DNA from 3 places in the Streptomyces sp. 3214.6 genome. Region 2 is predicted to be linked to each of the others. Evidence: riboswitches for the same ligand, from Rfam matches in the RefSeq annotation. Region 2 holds a riboswitch; each other region holds the start of a gene.
What was found. A riboswitch is a leader RNA that binds a small molecule or an ion and turns the genes downstream of it on or off. The one in region 2 is predicted to bind cyclic di-AMP.
Positions count from the first base shown of each region.

Region 1: another riboswitch for cyclic di-AMP. It lies ahead of B5557_RS37990 (C40 family peptidase); the one in region 2 lies ahead of B5557_RS18305 (transglycosylase SLT domain-containing protein).
Region 3: another riboswitch for cyclic di-AMP. It lies ahead of B5557_RS17290 (C40 family peptidase); the one in region 2 lies ahead of B5557_RS18305 (transglycosylase SLT domain-containing protein).

Region 1 covers NZ_LT670819.1:8,391,374-8,397,166, forward strand. Annotated here, with positions in the region: gene bioB (biotin synthase BioB) at 1-706, opposite strand, end outside; gene B5557_RS37970 (8-amino-7-oxononanoate synthase) at 854-1,981, shown strand; gene B5557_RS37975 (DUF397 domain-containing protein) at 2,057-2,290, opposite strand; gene B5557_RS37980 (helix-turn-helix domain-containing protein) at 2,300-3,160, opposite strand; gene B5557_RS37985 (ATP-binding protein) at 3,374-3,856, shown strand; gene B5557_RS37990 (C40 family peptidase) at 3,907-4,380, opposite strand; cyclic di-AMP (ydaO/yuaA leader) riboswitch at 4,384-4,554, opposite strand; gene B5557_RS37995 (hypothetical protein) at 4,934-5,239, opposite strand; gene B5557_RS38000 (ATP-dependent Clp protease proteolytic subunit) at 5,247-5,793, opposite strand, start outside.
Region 2 covers NZ_LT670819.1:4,109,992-4,115,784, reverse strand. Annotated here, with positions in the region: gene B5557_RS18320 (glycosyltransferase) at 1-510, opposite strand, end outside; gene B5557_RS18315 (GNAT family N-acetyltransferase) at 716-1,780, opposite strand; gene B5557_RS18310 (HAD family hydrolase) at 2,072-2,905, shown strand; gene B5557_RS18305 (transglycosylase SLT domain-containing protein) at 2,964-3,446, opposite strand; cyclic di-AMP (ydaO/yuaA leader) riboswitch at 3,450-3,651, opposite strand; gene B5557_RS18300 (polyprenyl synthetase family protein) at 4,165-5,175, shown strand.
Region 3 covers NZ_LT670819.1:3,897,164-3,902,956, forward strand. Annotated here, with positions in the region: gene pcrA (DNA helicase PcrA) at 1-1,750, opposite strand, end outside; cyclic di-AMP (ydaO/yuaA leader) riboswitch at 2,006-2,171, shown strand; gene B5557_RS17290 (C40 family peptidase) at 2,179-3,363, shown strand; gene B5557_RS17295 (tellurite resistance/C4-dicarboxylate transporter family protein) at 3,778-4,785, shown strand; gene B5557_RS17300 (hypothetical protein) at 4,763-5,116, opposite strand; gene B5557_RS17305 (C40 family peptidase) at 5,579-5,793, shown strand, end outside.

The DNA of each region.
Region 1 (5,793 bases), 4.3 Mb from region 2:
GGAAGTTGACCGGCACCGAGTCGGGGTCCAGCGCGCGCAGCGAGAACACCACGTCGACGAGGTCCTCGTCGCTCTCGCCCATGCCGGCGATCAGGCCCGAGCAGGCCGACAGGCCGGCCGCGTGCGCCTTGTTGACCGTGTCCACCCGGTCGGCGTACGTGTGCGTGGTCGTGATGTCCCCGTACGTCGACTCGGAGGTGTTCAGGTTGTGGTTGTAGGCGTCCGCGCCCGCCTCGCGCAGCCGCTCGGCCTGGCCGTCGGAGAGCAGGCCCAGACAGGCGCACACCTCGACGCCCTCGTTCTCTTCCTTGATCGCCTTGATGGTGCCGGCCACCCGGTCGACGTCCCGGTCCGTCGGACCGCGCCCGGACGCCACCAGACAGACCCGCTTGGCCCCGCCCGCGAGCCCCGCCGCCGCGGCCCGGGAGGCCTCGTCGGGCTTGAGCCAGGTGTACTTCAGGATCCCGGCCGTGGAGCCGAGCCGCTGCGAGCAGTACGAGCAGTCCTCGGGGCACAGGCCCGACTTGAGGTTGACGAGATAGTTGAGCTTCACCCGTCGCCCGAACCAGTGCCGGCGCACCTTCCCGGCCGCAGCCACCACGTCCAGCACGTCGTCGTCGGAAGTGGCGAGGACGGCCAGAGCTTCCTCGCGGGTCGGCAGCTCGCGCCGAAGCCCCTTGTCCACCAGCGTGTTCAGCAGGTCCATGAGAGCCGATCCTGTCCTACGCACCCGCTTCGGGCCAAGGTAGGGATCGCACAACACACCCGCTTCGACGTGTGGGTATTGCCACACCGTGGGTGGCGATCGCTGCCGCTAGTGTCTGTCCGCTACCTACAAAAGCCCGGAGGACCCATGGCGTTCGGCTGGATCGACGAGCAGGCGGAGCTGCGCCGCCGCGCCGGACTTGTGCGGACGCTGCGGCCCCGCACGGCAGACTCCCCGCTCCTCGACCTCGCGAGCAACGACTACCTGGGTCTGGCCCGGCATCCCCGGGTGGTGGCGGGGGCCGTGGAGGCCGCCAGGACGTGGGGCGGCGGCGCGACCGGTTCCCGACTGGTCACCGGCACCACCGAGCTGCACGGCGAGCTGGAGCGGGAGCTCGCGCAGCACTGCGGGTTCGAGGCGGCCCTCGTGTTCTCCTCCGGGTACGCGGCCAACCTCGCCGCCGTCACCGCGCTGGCCCCGCACGGCTCGCTGATCGTCTCCGACGCGGGCAACCACGCCTCGCTCATCGACGGCTGCCGACTCGCCCGCGGTACCACCCAGGTCGTCGGACACGCCGACCCGCAGGCGGTGCGCAAGGCGCTCGGCACGCACGACGGCCCGGCCGTGGCCGTCTCCGACACGGTCTTCTCCGTCGACGGAGACGCCGCCCCGCTGGCCGCTCTCGCGGCCGCCTGCCGGGAGCACGGCGCCGGACTGGTCCTCGACGACGCCCACGGGCTCGGCGTGCTCGGGGACGGCGGCCAAGGCGCTCCGTACGCGGCGGGTCTCGCGGGCGCCGCCGACGTCGTCGTCACGGTCACGCTGTCGAAGTCGCTCGGCAGTCAGGGCGGTGCGGTGCTGGGCCCCGCGCGCGTGATCGACCATCTGCTCAACGCGGCTCGGACGTTCATCTTCGACACCGGCCTGGCCCCGGCGGCGGCGGGCGCGGCGCTGGCCGCCCTCAGGCTGCTGCGCGCGGAGCCGCAGCGCGCGCCGCGCGCGCGTGCGGTGGCGGACGAGCTGTACTCCCGGCTGACGGCCGCGGGTCTGGAAGCGGTGCGTCCGGACGCCGCGGTCGTCTCCGTGCGTGCGCCGTCCCCGGAGGAGGCCGTGCGGTGGGCGGCGGACTGCCGGTCGGCAGGCCTGGCCGTGGGCTGCTTCCGTCCTCCCTCCGTGCCCGACGGCATCTCACGCCTGAGGCTGACCGCCCGTGCGGACCTCTCCGGGGCCGAGCTGGAACGCGCTGTACGGGTGATCGACGAGACACGACCATGAGTCGGCGTGACACGGCCGTGGGTCGCCGCTGAGCACCGCTTGCCGACTACTGCGGTGTGTTGTGCCGCGGTGCGCTCAGCGGAACGCTGCCGTGAAGCCCGTCCAGCTCTCGGGGGAGAAGAGCAGGGCGGGTCCGGCCGGGTCCTTGGAGTCGCGTACGGCGAGCAGGCCGGCCCAGGGGCCGATGGCCGGCCGGGCGGTCTCCACGCAGTTGTTCGCTCCCGTGCTGTAGCTGCTGCGCAGCCACCGCACCTGCGGGAGGTGATCGGAATCGGTACTGGAAGGTACGTTCCGCGGTAGTGCGGACATGGTGCCTCCTTACGCGCCGTCGGCTATCGCGGCGATGTAATCCGATGAGTCCCCGGGCGAAAGGGCGTGCGCCCGAAGGGCGTTGAAGGCCTCGGTGTAGGCCTGGAGGTCTTCTTTCCGTTCGAGATAGAGGCTACTCGTCAAGTGGTCGAGGACAACCACATCCAGATCAGAAGTGCGCGAAAATGAGAAGATAACGAAAGGGCCGGTTAGGCCGATATGCGCCCCGGCGGAGAACGGCAGGACCTGAAGTCTCACCTGCGGCAGCCGGGCCGCCTCCACCAGCCGACCGAGCTGATGCGCCATCACCTCGGGCCCGCCCACCTCCCGCCGCAGCACCGCCTCGTCCAGCACCGCGTTCAGCTCCAGCGGCGGCTGCGCGCGCAGCACGTCCTGGCGGGCCAGCCGTACCTCCACCAGGGTGTCGAGCTGCTCCTCGTCGGCGCCCTCCACCGCGGCCCTGGTCACCGCACGCGCGTACTCGGGCGTCTGCAGCAGCCCCGGTACCACACTCGTCTCCAGTGTGCGCATCGCGCTCGCCTGGGACTCCAGACTGATGAAGTCCCGGTAGGTGGGCGGCAGCACCCCGCGGTAGGCGTGCCACCAGTGGTCCCGACCGCCGCTGCCCTCGACGCCCGCCAGCGCCAGCATCAGCTCCCGCAGCTGTGGATCGGCCACACCGTAGGCGTCGAGGAGTAACCGCACATCGGCCGGTTTTGACCCACTGGTGCCGGTCTCGATGCGGCTCACCTTGGACTGGTGCCAGCCCACGAGCCGGGCCGCCTCACCACTGGTGAGGCCCGCCTGGGTGCGCAGTGTGCGCAGTTCGGCGCCCAGTTTCCGGCGGCGCACCGCGGGACCGTGTTGCATGGGCTCCTCCTTACTCCTTACGGGCCGTCCAAATACGCTCTGTCGTCGCAGAGTTCACCGCATCGAGCGACAGATATATGCATAACTTGGTGGATCGCCACCCGTGACCGGCGCGGTAATGGCAGTCTGGCGAAGAAGCACCAGTCCGGGACCGTACTCGAACCACACGCACCGTGTCGGACTTCGGTCCCGTGGGAAAGGGACGACGTCGCCATGGCAGATCACCTGGAAGCATCCGTCACTCTGCCGAGCGATCCCGCTTCGGTCTCCACGGCCCGCGGCTTCGTGGTCGGCACCCTCGGGGAGTGGGGTCTGCCGGCGGACACGGAGGCGGCCGACACCGTCCGGCTGATCGTCTCAGAACTCGCCACCAACGCCGTACAGCACACTTTCGGGCAATCCCCCACCTTCACGGTGGACCTCGTCCTCGACCGTGACGAACAGCTGCGCATCGGCGTCACCGACAGCCACCCGCGCTTCCCGAAACGACTGCCGGCCGCCGTCCAGCAGGACAACGGCCGAGGCCTGGTGATCATTCGCTGGCTGACCGCGGAGTGCGGCGGCAAGCTCAGAGTGCGGCCCACCCGGGAGGGCGGCAAGACGGTCACCGTCGTACTCCCGTGGACCGTCCCGTTGGCGGAGCCGGTGGCCGGAGCCCTGACTGCCCCGGCGGAGGGCGAGATCCCGGGGCGGTGAGGGCGCGTCAGGGACGCCGGCGCCGCCCCGGGAGGCTCAGTGGACCCGGCTCAGCGGACCCGCCCGTACCAGACGCTCTTGGTCCAGATCTTCTGCAGTTTCACCACGTCCCCGGTCTTCGGCGAGTGCCAGATCTTGCCGTTACCCGCGTAGATCCCGACGTGGTACACGTTCGAACCCGAGTGGAAGAACACGAGGTCGCCCGCCTTGCGGCTGGACGCCGAGATGTGCTTCGTCTTGTTGTACTGCTGGGCCGCCGTCCGAGGCAGGGTCTTGCCCGCCTTCTTGTACGAGTACAGCGTGAGCCCGGAGCAGTCGAACCTCTTCGGCCCGGTGGCCCCGTACTTGTACGGAGCGCCCTTCTTGGAGGCCGCGATCTGGAGCGCCTTCGTCGCCGGTGTGGCAGCCGAGGCGTCCGGGGCGAGCCCGGGAACCACGACCGAGCCGCCGACGGCGGCGATGGCGAAGGCCGAGGCCGTACCGGCCCGGACCATGAGCGACGGGACACGATTGAGCGCAGTCATGCGCAACCCTTCGTCAGCCGCCTGTGAAGGATGACCTGTCGGATTCGGGCTGGCGAAGTTGCCCGGCCGCTGACGCGGCTTCACCCCAAGGGCTGCTCGGCCCGGTCATGGCGTGACCGTTCCGGCGACCCGTCGTGCTTGGGTCCTCCACTCCTGCCGATGCACTTCTGTCGACCGGTCATCCGGGCGGCGGCAGGACTCGGCGTCCGCCCGGACCGCCCCGCCTCTTGTGGCGGGGGCTTGTCGTCAGTCAGGGATCTTGGCTCACGGATGTCCGAAAATCCCAATGGAACCGGGGATTTGTGGGGTTACTCACCACTCACCCGTTCGGGTGGACACCCTGATGGCCGATCAGGTGTCAAGGCGGCCACAGGGCCCCGGACCAGCGGTGGAGCCTTTTATTCCGCCCGAAGAGCGCCCATTTGCGCAACCTCTACCGGCCGTGGAAGACAGCGCACGCTACGCCGAACGGGGGTCGCCCGTCTGGTCCGTTTCAACTCCGGGCCGGACGGCACGCTCGGGGCGCGGACCGCCCGGCCGGAGCCGGGTCGCGTCAACTGTCGGAGAGCGGAGGCACCGTGACGCGCGCCGTGCGGCGCTCCCCGTCCAGGACGCACAGCGCCCGCGCGAGCGTCGGGGCGTGCAGCTCGTTCTCGCCCCGCTGGTGCATCAGCGTCAGCGCGTCACGCAGTACGGCGGCCTTGCTCACCAGAGCCTGGGCGGCCCGCAGCCCGCGGTACGTGTCGCCGTGGTGGGCGGGATTGATACGGCCGAGCAGGTCGACGACGTCGAGGTAACCGTCGATCAACTCGGCCTCGGCGCACGTCAACGCGGGCAGCGGCGGCAGTTCGGGCACCATCGGCCCCTCACCTCCCACCCTGGCCGCCGGCCGAGGTCTTGCGGGTGGAGATGATGCCGTCCACCAGGCCGTACTCCAGGGCCTCCGGGGCGGTGAGGAACTTGTCGCGCTCGATGTCCGCGCTGACCTGCTCCGGGCTGCGCCCGGTGTGCAGGACGAGCATCCCCTCCAGGGTGGCCCGGATGCGCGCCAGTTCATCGGCCTGGATGGCGAGATCGCTGGCCTGTCCTTCGACGGGCTCGGGCAGGGACGGCTGGCGGATCGTCATCCGCGCGCCCGGCAGGGCGAACCGCTTGCCCGGCGTGCCCGCCGCGAGCAGCACCGCCGCCGACGAACCCGCCTGGCCCAGACAGGTCGTCTCCACGTCGCAGGTGACATACCGGATCGTGTCGTACAGGGCCGTCATCGCGCTGAACGAGCCGCCGGGGGAGTTGATGTAGAGCGCGATGTCCCGGTCCGGGTCCTTGTGCTCCAGGTACATGAACTGGGCCATCACGTTGTTCGCCGAGAAGTCGTCGATCGGCGTCCCCAGGAAGACGATCCGCTCCTCCAGC
Region 2 (5,793 bases):
GGCGAGACCGGGCACCGGCTCGGTCACGTACCGCACGCGCTCGGCGTACTTGTGTGTCACCAGGTCCCGGGTCGCGTCCGTCACGGGCGCGTTGTCGACGACGATGATCTCGAAGTCCGGGTGGTCCTGGGCGAGGAGAGAGTCGAGGGCGTGGGCGAGCAGTCCGGCGCGTTCGCGGGTGGCGATGACGACGGTGGTGAACGGGACGGACTCCGGGCCGGGCAGTCGGGCGGGACCCGGCGCCCTGTGCTCACGGACGGCCAGGTCCACGAGTACCGCCTTAGGATCGGCGCCCTCCGGTACCTGCCCGAGGAGCGTCCCGACCGGCCGCCCACCCTGCCTGACCAGCACGAACACCGGACCGTGGGTGACGGGCGGGCTGCCCGGACCGGGTCTGAGCGCGCCACCATCGTCCAGTTCGAGCTCGGCGATCTGCACCGGCCGGATGCCGAGAAACCTCTCGATCTCCAGCCTCACGACCTCCTGCTGCGCACCTCTTGCGCGGGACATGAACCCCCCTTGTCTCATGACCGCCCCCGACAATCCCCGACCACACCTGGCGATCCCCGACCGACCCTGACAATCTCCGACTGTCCTCAGCCGGTCCCCGACTGTCTCTGACCGTCACTCGTGTGCCCATGAGCTGTGTGCCCATGAGCTGTGTGCCCGTGTGCCGTGTGACCGTGTGCCGTGTGACCGTTCCCCCGTGTGATCGTCACGCGCCGCGCAGGCGGCCCGCGCTCTTCAAGGTCCGGGCGGCTGCCGCGGCGAGCCTCGGCCGGTTGCGTACGAAGTGGTGCGCCCGGCGCGACGGTTCACGACTGAGCCAGTGGAGCGCGGCGCCCACCCCCGGACGCGTCCACGCGCCCTCGAACACGGGGATCTCCCCGGTCTTCAACGAGTCCTTGTACTCCGCCGCGCCCCGCCCCAGGTCGAGCAGGCCGATGCCCTCGGCGGCAGCCGACTCCGCCATCCGCAGATGCAGCACCAGACCCGGCGAGAACTTCCCGAACTCCGGGTCGTACGACGGGAACCAGCAAGCCAGGACCGTCGACGAACGCAGTCCGAAGTGTGCGGCGAGCGGCCGCTCACCGGCGTAGAGGACGGACAGCGTGCCGGAGCACTCCGGCGCGCGCGTCTCGGCGAGCGCGTCCACCAGTCGGGTGATCCACCCCTGGGCGAACCGGTCCCGGCGGCCGGTCCTGCGGTACTGCGCGGACTTCCACGCCATGAGCGTGCGCAGCGCGGCCGGGTCGCGTTCGTCGAACACGAACCGCAGCTCCCCGACCTGACGGCCGAGCCTGCGCTCCTTGGCGAGCGTCGTCTTCAGGAACTTCGGCGACTGGGACCGCAGTACGGACTCGTAGGTCTCGTAACCCTTTCCGACGTCGATGACATAGGCGGCGTACTCCTCGGCCGCGTGCGGGACGAACAGCCCCTGTGTCGCCTCCAGGTTGTCGAAGGCGAAGCTCGACAGGGAGCACGCCCGCATCAGTTCGGCGGCGTTCAGCCCGAGACCCGGGGTCAGCACCGCGCCCTGCGCGTCCGAGACGCCGTACGCGAGGGCCTGACCCTGGCCGAGCCGGCCCCGCTCATAGGGGAGGAAGCCGACCGGCTCACGCCCCTCGTACACCACCGCCACGCGCGCGCGTGGCCGCACGAGGCCCACGGCGTCGGTGAACTCCGGTTCCATGAAGGGGTTTCGCGGAAGCGTCGACGCGGCACGCAGCGCGCGCCACCGCTCCCTGTCCCCCTCGCCGAGGTCTTCCGGCCTCAGCACACGAATGCGCCCACTGCTCAACCTGACCCCCCGATCAAGTCCCCCCTGGACACCTGGACGGTACCGCTCCACCCGGGCGTCGCGGTAGGTAGCGTCCCATCTTGTTGCCAACCGGTACAGAGGCCTTTAACCGTCCACTACCCGGCGATGCGCCAGAAAGCCGTTTCTTTGTGCCCGTCCTCAGCCAGTTCCGCACCAGTAGACAAAGGGGAGTTGGCAGAACCGGACAGGACCTGGTCGTCGTCCGGCTCGCGTCGAACCAGGGGGGTGCGGCATCCGTATTCTCTGATCATGGCCGCACCCACCGCATATGCCGAGCACACCCCGTACTCTGCGTACTCCCTCATCGCCACCGACCTGGACGGAACGCTGCTGCGCGGCGACGACACGTTCTCCGACCGGTCCCTCGACGCGCTCGCGCGGGTGGCCGCCGCCGGCGCACGCCACCTGGTGGTCACAGGACGCCCCGCGCCGCGCGTACGCCCCCTGCTCGACCGGCTGCACAGCAGGGGGCTCGCGGTGTGCGGACAGGGCGCGCAGTTGTACGACGCCGGCGCGGACCGTCTGCTGTGGTCGGTCACCCTGGACCGGGAGCTGGCCGAGACCGCGCTCGGCAAGATCGAGGCGGAGGTGGGGCAGCTGTACGCGGCCGTCGATCAGGACGGCGTGGACGGGCTGACGCTCATCGAGCCGGGCTACCGGATGCCGCACCCGACGCTGCCCGCCCTGCGGGTCGACCGGCGCGATGATCTGTGGTGCGAGCCGATCAGCAAGGTGCTGCTGCGCCATCCCACCCTGTCCGACGACGAGTTGGCGGCGACGGCCCGTGCGGCGGTCGGCTCGCTCGCCACGGTCACCATGTCGGGACCCGGCACGGTCGAGCTCCAGCCCTGCGGGATCACCAAGGCGACGGGCCTGGCCCTGGCCGCCGAACACCTGGGCCTGCGGCCCGAGGACACCGTCGCCTTCGGGGACATGCCCAACGACATCCCGATGTTCGACTGGGCCGCGCGCGGAGTCGCGATGGCCAACGCCCACCCCGAACTCAAGGCGGTGGCCGACGAGGTGACGACGTCGAACGAGGACGACGGCGTGGCCGTCGTCCTCGAAAGACTGTTCCCGTAGGGCTCGTAGGGCCTGTAGGGCCTGTAGGCCCCTGGGCTGGGGGTCCTACGGGGATCTGTCAGTACGCGCCGAACACGTTGTCGATCGAGCCGTAACGGGCGGCCGCGTAGTTGCAGGCGGCGGTGATGTTGGCGACCGGGTCGTAGGAGTCCCAGGAGGTGCCGGCGACGTGGTAGGCGCGGAAGGTCGGGTCGATGACCTGGAGCAGGCCCTTGGACGGGATGCCCGCGGCCGCGTTGGAGTCCCAGAGGTTGATGGCGTAGGGGTTGCCGGAGGACTCGCGGATGACGTTGCGGTAGATGCCGTTGTACGTCCCCGGGATCCCGTGCTGGGCCATGACGTGGAGGGAGGCACGGATCCAGCCGTCGAGGTTGTTGGCGTATCCGAGGCTGGTGGCGGTGGCGACGGTCGGGGTCGCCGCGGAGGCGCCGGTCGCGCCGATGAGCGGCAGGGCGAGCACGGCCGCGCCGGTGGCGGCGACGGTGAGCGTGCGGACGAGACGGTTGCGACGGGTGCGGCGCGGCTGAGCGGCAGCGGACATGATGAATTTCCTCTCCGGCGCCTGCGAGGTGAGCTGTCGGGTTCGGGCGGGAGTTGCCCGGTCGCGTCCTGACGGGCGCGACTTCACCCCGAGCCGTACCGATATGTCCGAAACATCCGGCCTGGCGACTTACCTGGTTCCCCCGCTCCTGCCGTGCGTTCTAGGTGGGTGTACGGGCGGCGGCAGGATTCGGCGTTCCGCCCGACAGGCCGGGAACGTATGCGAGAGCACATGTCCGAAACAAGTAGCGGATTCACAGATCACCCCTATTGACCTTGGTCTGTGACCTATGGGGTGCTTGATCCTTTGTGGGTGCAAAGCCTCAACTTGCTTGGAGGTGTGGAGAATCCGTGAACGACCGGATCGGGCGGGATCGGGCGGTTTCGGCGGGGGGAGTGAGTCAAGTCACCAGCGTCCACAAGTGCGGCGAATCGGGCATTGATCCCAAGTCGGTGGCGGTGGGAAGGGGGTGGGGATGGCGACTCCGGCATCGATGGCATTGCCGGGTGGAAGGTCCTTACTTCCGGCTAACTCTATAAATATCTGTTCATATATTTGAATCAGGAACATATCGGGCGTGATCCGATACCACCTGGCCTGTAACCGTGGGGGCTATCGGTGATCGAAACGTGACCGGATACGCTGACTTGAGTGATGGCAGAGACCTATCGACAAACCGCGTAATCGCCAGTAGACACCAGCAGACAGGAGACCCCTCGTGACCGTCGTCGGGCCGTTCGGGCTGAGCGTGCGGGACCAGGCTCTGGAAGCCGATGTCCAGGCCGGATTGGCGGCTGTCGAGGAAGGCTTGCTCGAGGCCACCAAGAGTGAGGTTCCGTTCATCACGGAGGCCGCCCAGCATCTCGTGCGGGCGGGCGGGAAGCGGTTCCGGCCGCTGCTCGTGGTGCTCGCGTCGCAGTTCGGGGACCCGTACGCGCCGGGCATCGTGCCGTCGGCCGTGGTCGTGGAGCTGACCCACCTGGCCACGCTGTACCACGACGACGTGATGGACGAGGCCGCCGTGCGCCGCGGGGTGCCCAGCGCGAACGCCCGCTGGGGGAACTCCGTCGCCGTCCTCACGGGCGACTTCCTCTTCGCGCGCGCCTCCCACATCCTGGCCGACCTCGGACCGGAGGCGGTGCGGGTGCAGGCGGAGGCGTTCGAGCGGCTGGTCACCGGGCAGATCCTGGAGACGGCCGGTCCTACCGACGGACGGGACCCGGTCGAGCACTACCTCGACGTGCTCGGCGGTAAGACGGGCTCGCTGGTGGCGGTGGCCTGCCGGTTCGGGGCGATGATGTCGGGCGCCGACGAGACGGTCGTCGACGTGCTCACGCAGTACGGCGAGCGGCTGGGCGTCGCCTTCCAGCTGGCCGACGACGTCCTGGACATCGCGTCCGACTCGCACGAGTCGGGCAAGACGCCGGGGACGGATCTTCGCGAGGGCGTTCCCACGCTGCCCGTGCTGCGGCTGCGGGAGCGGGCGGCGCGCCTGTCGCTGCCCGAGGACATCGCCCTGTGCGAGCTGCTGGACTCCGACCTGAGCGACGACGCCCGGCTCGCCGAGGCCCTGGAGGCGCTCCGCGCGCACCCGGCGCTGGAGCAGGCCCGCCGGGACACCGTGCGGTACGCGAAGGACGCGCGGTCGGCGCTCGCGCCGCTGCGGGAGTGCGGCGCGAAGGCGGCGCTGATGGAACTGTGCGACGCGGTGGTCCACCGAGCCGGCTGACCTCCTCCGGCCCGCCGCCCGGCACCCGCCTGCGGCCCGCCCGGCACCCGCCTGCGGCCCGCCCGGCACCCGCCTGCGGCCCGTCACGCCGCTCCGGCCCGTCACGCCGCTCCGGCCCGTCACGCCGCTCCGGCCCGTCACGCCGCTCCGGCCCGTCACGCCGCTCCGGCCCGTCACGCCGCTCCGGCCCGTCACGCCGCTTCGGCCCGGCGATCGCCTCCGGGCCGCCACCCCCTGTGGCCCGGCACCCCCCTGTGGCCCGGCACCCCCCTGTGGCCCGGCACCCCCCTGTGGCCCGGCACCCCCCTGCGATCCGGCGACCCCTCCGGCGCGGCACCTTCCTCCGGTTCGGCACCCCCTGCGATCCGGCGACCCCTCGGATGCCGCACCCTCCTCCGGTCCGGCACCCCGCGCAGTTCCGGCGATCGCCGTCGGCCCGGCACCCCCTCAGGCCCCGCACCCCACTCAGGCCCCGCACCCCACTCAGGTGCCGCACCCCACTCAGGTGCCGCACCCCCCCACCGGCCCCGCATCCCCCTTACCCCGGCCCGCCCCCTCACCCCGGCCCTCACACCCCTCGCCCCACACCCCACACCCCTCGCCCCCGCACCCCCCGCG
Region 3 (5,793 bases), 210 kb from region 2:
CGTCCTGCGGGTCGGTGGAGGCCTGCAACTCGGCGAGGTAGCCGGTGCGTTCGAGCACCGCCTCCAGGACCGTCGCAGGCCCCGCACCCGACTCGACGATCGTACGGAGCTCGTCCATCAGCGCGTTGAACCGCTTCACGGCGTTCGTCGACCGCGAGGCCATGCCGTAGGCCTCGTCGACGCGCTGCAGCGCCTGCGGGAAGCTGATCTTCTCGCGCTGGGACAGGGCGTCGATCATCGCCTCGGCGCGCTCGCCGATGCCCCGCTTGGGCACGTTGAGGATCCGGCGCAGCGGCACCGAGTCCTCGGGATTGGCCAGCACGCGCAGGTAGGCCAGGACGTCCCGGACCTCCTTGCGCTCGTAGAAGCGGACGCCGCCGACGACCTTGTAGGGCAGGCCGACCCGGATGAAGATCTCTTCGAAGACACGGGACTGGGCGTTGGTGCGGTAGAAGACGGCGACGTCACCGGCCTTCGCGTCGCCCGCGTCCGTCAGTCGGTCTATCTCGTCGGCGACGAACTGCGCCTCGTCGTGCTCGGTGTCGGCGACGTAGCCGGTGATGCGCGCGCCCGCGCCCGCGTTGGTCCACAGGTTCTTGGGGCGGCGGGACTCGTTGCGCTCGATGACCGCGTTGGCGGCGGACAGGATCGTCTGCGTGGAGCGGTAGTTCTGCTCCAGCAGGATCGTCGTCGCGTCCGCGTAGTCCTCCTCGAACTGGAGGATGTTGCGGATCGTCGCGCCCCGGAAGGCGTAGATCGACTGGTCGGCGTCACCGACGACGCAGAGCTCGGCGGGCGGCACGTCGTACTCGTTCGGGGGCACGTCGACAGGGTGCTCGGAGGTGCCGACCAGCTCCCTGACCAGGGCGTACTGGGCGTGGTTGGTGTCCTGGTACTCGTCGACGAGGACGTGGCGGAAGCGGCGGCGGTAGTGCTCGGCGACGTCCGGGAAGGCGCGCAGCAGGTTGACCGTCGTCATGATCAGGTCGTCGAAGTCGAGGGCATTCGCCTCGCGCAGCCGCGACTGGTACATGGCGTAGGCCTGGGCGAGGGTCTTCTCGAAGCCGTCGGCGGCCTGGGCGGCGAAGTCCTCCTCGTCGATCAGCTCGTTCTTGAGGTTGCTGATCTTGGCGCTGAAGGACTTGGGCGGGTAGCGCTTGGGGTCGAGGTCCAGGTCGCGGCAGACCAGGGCCATCAGGCGCTTGGAGTCGGCGGCGTCGTAGATCGAGAACGACGACGTGAAGCCGAGCTTCTTGCTCTCCCGGCGCAGGATGCGCACGCACGCGCTGTGGAACGTCATCACCCACATCGCGTTCGCGCGCGGGCCGACGAGCTGCTCGACGCGCTCCTTCATCTCACCCGCGGCCTTGTTGGTGAAGGTGATCGCGAGGATCTGCCCCGGGTGCACGTTGCGCTCGGCCAGCAGGTGGGCGATGCGGTGGGTGAGCACACGCGTCTTGCCGGAGCCGGCGCCGGCCACGATGAGCAGCGGGGTGCCGGCGTGCACGACCGCCGCGCGCTGGTTGTCGTTCAGCCCCTCCAGGAGCGCCGCCGCGTCCAGCGCCGGGCGCGGGGCGCCGCCGCGGTAGTAGGCGTCCCGGTCCGGGGGCACGTCGAACTTCCCGCCGAACAGATCGTCCGGAACCGACTCCGGTCCGTGATCGTCCTCGGGCGGCGGCGGGGGCTCGTCCTCGTGGGCGCGGGGGCCCTGGAGGTCCGCCAGGAAGCTGTCGTCAAAGAGGCTGCTCATCGCTCTCCGAGTCTAGGGGGCGCCACTGACAACCGGCCGCCCTCCCGGAAACATCTCCCCCACTCACCCTCCGGCAGACATCCGTCACGATCCGCGACCGACGTGGTCGAAGCACGAGATCACAGCCCGAGGTCACGAAAATGTATCGGGCATATCACCCATCAACCTTCACAGGGGCCACACGAGTTGGCTACCGTGCCGGGCAGGCCGTACGACCCCCACCGGCGAACCCCGCCGGGCCGCGCGGCCTCCGCCGAGTCCGACGCGCCCGCTCGCGCCAGCCGGAGCCGGGGACCCACCGAAACCCTGGGGTGAATCGGCCCAACCCCCTTCCGGGGAGGCGGCCGTAGGGCAACCCTTCCGATGATCTACCCGCCCGAACCCGACAGCTAACTCGGTAGGCGGAGCACTGGAAGGAGTCGCCTCCCTTGGCGTCGCAGCACCGCAAGCCGCGCTCCGCGGGCCCGCGCGTGGCAGGCATCCGCACACCCGCTCTCGCCACCGCCGCCCTGACGTCCGTGGCCCTGCTCTCCCAGACGGCGAACGCCGCCCCGTCGGACGACGGCAAGCCGAGCCTGGAGGAGGTCGAGAAGAAGGTCGACGACCTCTATCGCCAGGCGGAGTCGGCGACCGAGAAGTACAACGCCGCCAAGGAGAAGACGACCAAGCAGCGCAAGCAGGTCGACGGCCTCCTGGACGACGTCGCACAGCGCACCCAGAAGCTCAACGAGGCGCGGCAGGAGCTGGGTTCCTATGCCGCGGCCCAATACCGCACCGGCGCCTCCGCGCCCGACACGGCGACCTTCCTGCTCGCGGACACCCCGCAGGACTACTTCGACCAGAACCAGCTGATGAGCCGGCTGACCGACCGCCAGAAGGGTGCGGTCGACGACTTCGCCACCGAGCAGTCTGCGACGATGCGCAAGCGCCAGGAGGCCGCGGAGAGCCTCGCGTCGCTCACCGACACGCAGAGCGACCTGAAGACCGCCAAGGCCACCGTCCAGAAGAAGCTCGGCGACGCGCGCGAGCTGCTGTCCCGGCTGACGGCCCAGGAGAAGGCCCGCCTCGCGGCGATCGAGAAGCAGAAGCGGGAGGAGGCCGCCCGGCAGGCGGCGGAGCTCACCCGGCAGCAGGCCGCGGACCAGGCCGCGGCGCAGCAGGAGAGCGGCACGGGCTCGTCGAACACAGACACCGGGACTGGGACCGGGACCGGGACCGGGTCCTCGTCCACCTCCCCCGGGGACTCCTCGTACGCCACCAAGGCCGAGAAAGCGCTCGCCTTCGCCCGCGCGCAGATCGGCAAGCCGTACGTCTGGGGTGCCACGGGCCCCGACTCCTACGACTGCTCCGGCCTCACCCAGGCCGCCTGGAAGGCCGCCGGCGTCAGCCTCCCGCGCACCACCTACGACCAGGTGAACGCCGGCACCACCGTCTCCCTCGCCGACGCCCGGCCCGGCGACCTGGTCTTCTTCTACGACGACGTCAGCCACGTCGGCGTCTACATAGGCAACGGCATGATGATCCACGCCCCGAAGCCCGGCGCCTACGTCCGCGAGGAGTCGATCTACTACGACGGCGAGTCGGGCATCCACAGCGTGGTGCGCCCGGCTTGAGCGCACACACACGCGCGAGCCTCACGGCAGGCAGCCGCGGGGGAACGCCGTAGCGCACGCGCGCGTGGGCTGCGTAGCGGGCACGCGCGCGTGGGGTTCGTTCGCGGAAACGGAGGCGGAGGCGAGAGCGGGCAGTGCGCTTCGTGTCCAGCGACGTGGCGCGGGCCGCGCTGAGCGGCCGCCTGGCGCGCCCCGCGCCGGCGCAATCGCCCGCCACCGCTCCCGCTCAGCCCCGCGGGCCCCGCTCACGCCCTGCACGGCGCCCATGACCCGCCCCACACACGTGCTCTGCGCGCCCGCTCTACCAGGCCCCACCCCCCAGTCCTCACTCCGCGCCTGCACCCGCGCGCATTTCTGGTCGCCCGCGCGCGTGCCCCGCTCGTGGGCTGTGTCGTGCTCCTTAGCATCGGGCGCATGCCCGGCTCCTCGGCTCGTCCCTCGCCCGCGCCCTCTCCCGGCTCCGCTCTCCGCCTCTGGTGGGCGCGGAGGCCGCCGGCGGCCGGGTCCGCGGTGATGGCGACCGGGATCGTGTCGGTCGGCCTGCACCTCACGGGATACGACGTGCTGTCCCGCGTCACTCTGGCGACGGCGGGCGTCGCGTGGGCGGCGCTGGCAGCGGACTTCGTCGCTCGCCTGCTGCGGGCGCCCGAGCGGTGGCTGGCCGAGGCGGGCACGCCGGGGGCGCTGACCGCCGTGGCGGCGACGACCGTGCTCGGCACCGGCCTCTGCGCGCTCGGCCGGCGGACCCCGGCCGAGGCACTGCTGGCGCTGGCGGCGGTGCTGTGGCCCGTGCTGTTCGTGACCGTCGTACGGCGGTGGAGGCGGCGCATGCCCGGGACGGTGTTCCTGGGCTGCGTGGCCACGCAGGGCCTCGCCGTGCTCGGAGCGGCCCTCGCCGCGATGGAGTCCGCGGCCTGGCTCGCGCACACCGCGCTCGTGCTGTTCGGGCTCGGGATCGTGCTCTACTGCGTCGCCCTGGCCCTGTTCGACCTGCGTCAGGTGGCCGAGGGCCATGGGGACCAGTGGATCGCGGGCGGCGCCCTCGCCATCTCGGCGCTCGCCGGGGCGAAACTCCTCGCGGCCGACGACGGGGACCTGTATCTGTGGAACGGCGACGACACCGGTGTCCTGCGCACGGTGACCGTCGCGCTGCTGGTGCTCGACCTGGCCTGGTGCGCCGTCCTGCTGATCGCCGAGGTCGCACGGCCCCGGCCGCGCTACGACGTGCGCCGCTGGGCGACGGTGTTCCCGCTGGGGATGACAGCGGCGGCGACCCTGTCCGTGGCCGCCGCCGTCGACGTCCCGGCGCTCAAGGAACCGGGGGAGGTGCTGCTGTGGGTGGCGGTGGCGGCGTGGCTGGTCGTCGCCGCTCTGGCACTCGCCGCGGCCCGTGCCTCCGTCAGGTCCAGAGCACCGCGATGAAGATGTTCGCCACGGTCAGCGCTCCGACCAGGCCGAACAGCGGCTTCTCCACCTTCTCGTCGTCCCGCTTCACATAGACGAGGCCGAGGATCACGATCAGCAGGGCCAGCTTCACACCGATCTTGATGTTGTTGATGTGCTGGTCGTCGGCCTGGTTGAGGCCGACCAGGATCACGCCGGTGACCAGCATCGTCGCCGCGCCGTGCAGCATCGCGGGAACGAACCGTGCCGTGCCCTGGCCCATCGCCTTCATCTGTGTGAGGAAGCCGCCCAGGAGCGCGGCGATGCCGATGATGTGCAGGCCGACGAAAAGATGGATGAGTACGCCCATGAAGCCGGATGCTAATCAGCCGCCCCCGCGCCGCCCGACACCGGCCCTCCCTACAGCATGTGCATATATGCGCTCCATAGCACCCGCCGCTCCGAAGATGTCCCGGAATCACCGCTTCGGTCAGCGCGCCGCGCGAACCTGACGTACTCGGTCCGGATTGTCGGACACATACGGTCACCCGGCAGTCCGCTCACGTCACTTCCGTACTTCGCGTTACCGACCCGACATAAACCGGCCTAGCGTCCTCCCCCAGGTGACCGGCTCCCCACCGCCGCCCGGGCCAGGGGCGGCAGTCGGCCACCACCGCCGAGGAGTCCGGCGGCGTCCCGCTCCCCCGTGCGGGTCGTCGTCGGACGCGTCAGCCGCTCCCCTCGAGGCCGTCCGTCCGCTCCCCCCACGGCGGTCACCCGGTAGCCGCGGGAGGACGGACGAGGCGGTCGTACGAAAGGACGTGCAGTCCCAGTGGCAGCGCACCGCAAGCCCCGACAGCGCTCGCTCGGCGGCCAGACGGCCCGTACGGCGTTCACCCTCGCCCTCGCGGGCGCGGCGACGGCGACGGCCTTCGACGGGACCGGACAGGCCGAGCCGAACCTGACGTCGGCCCAGGTCAAGGCGAAGGTGGCCAAGCTGTACCAGGAGGCGGAGGAAGCCACCGAGAAGTACAACGGCGCGCAGGA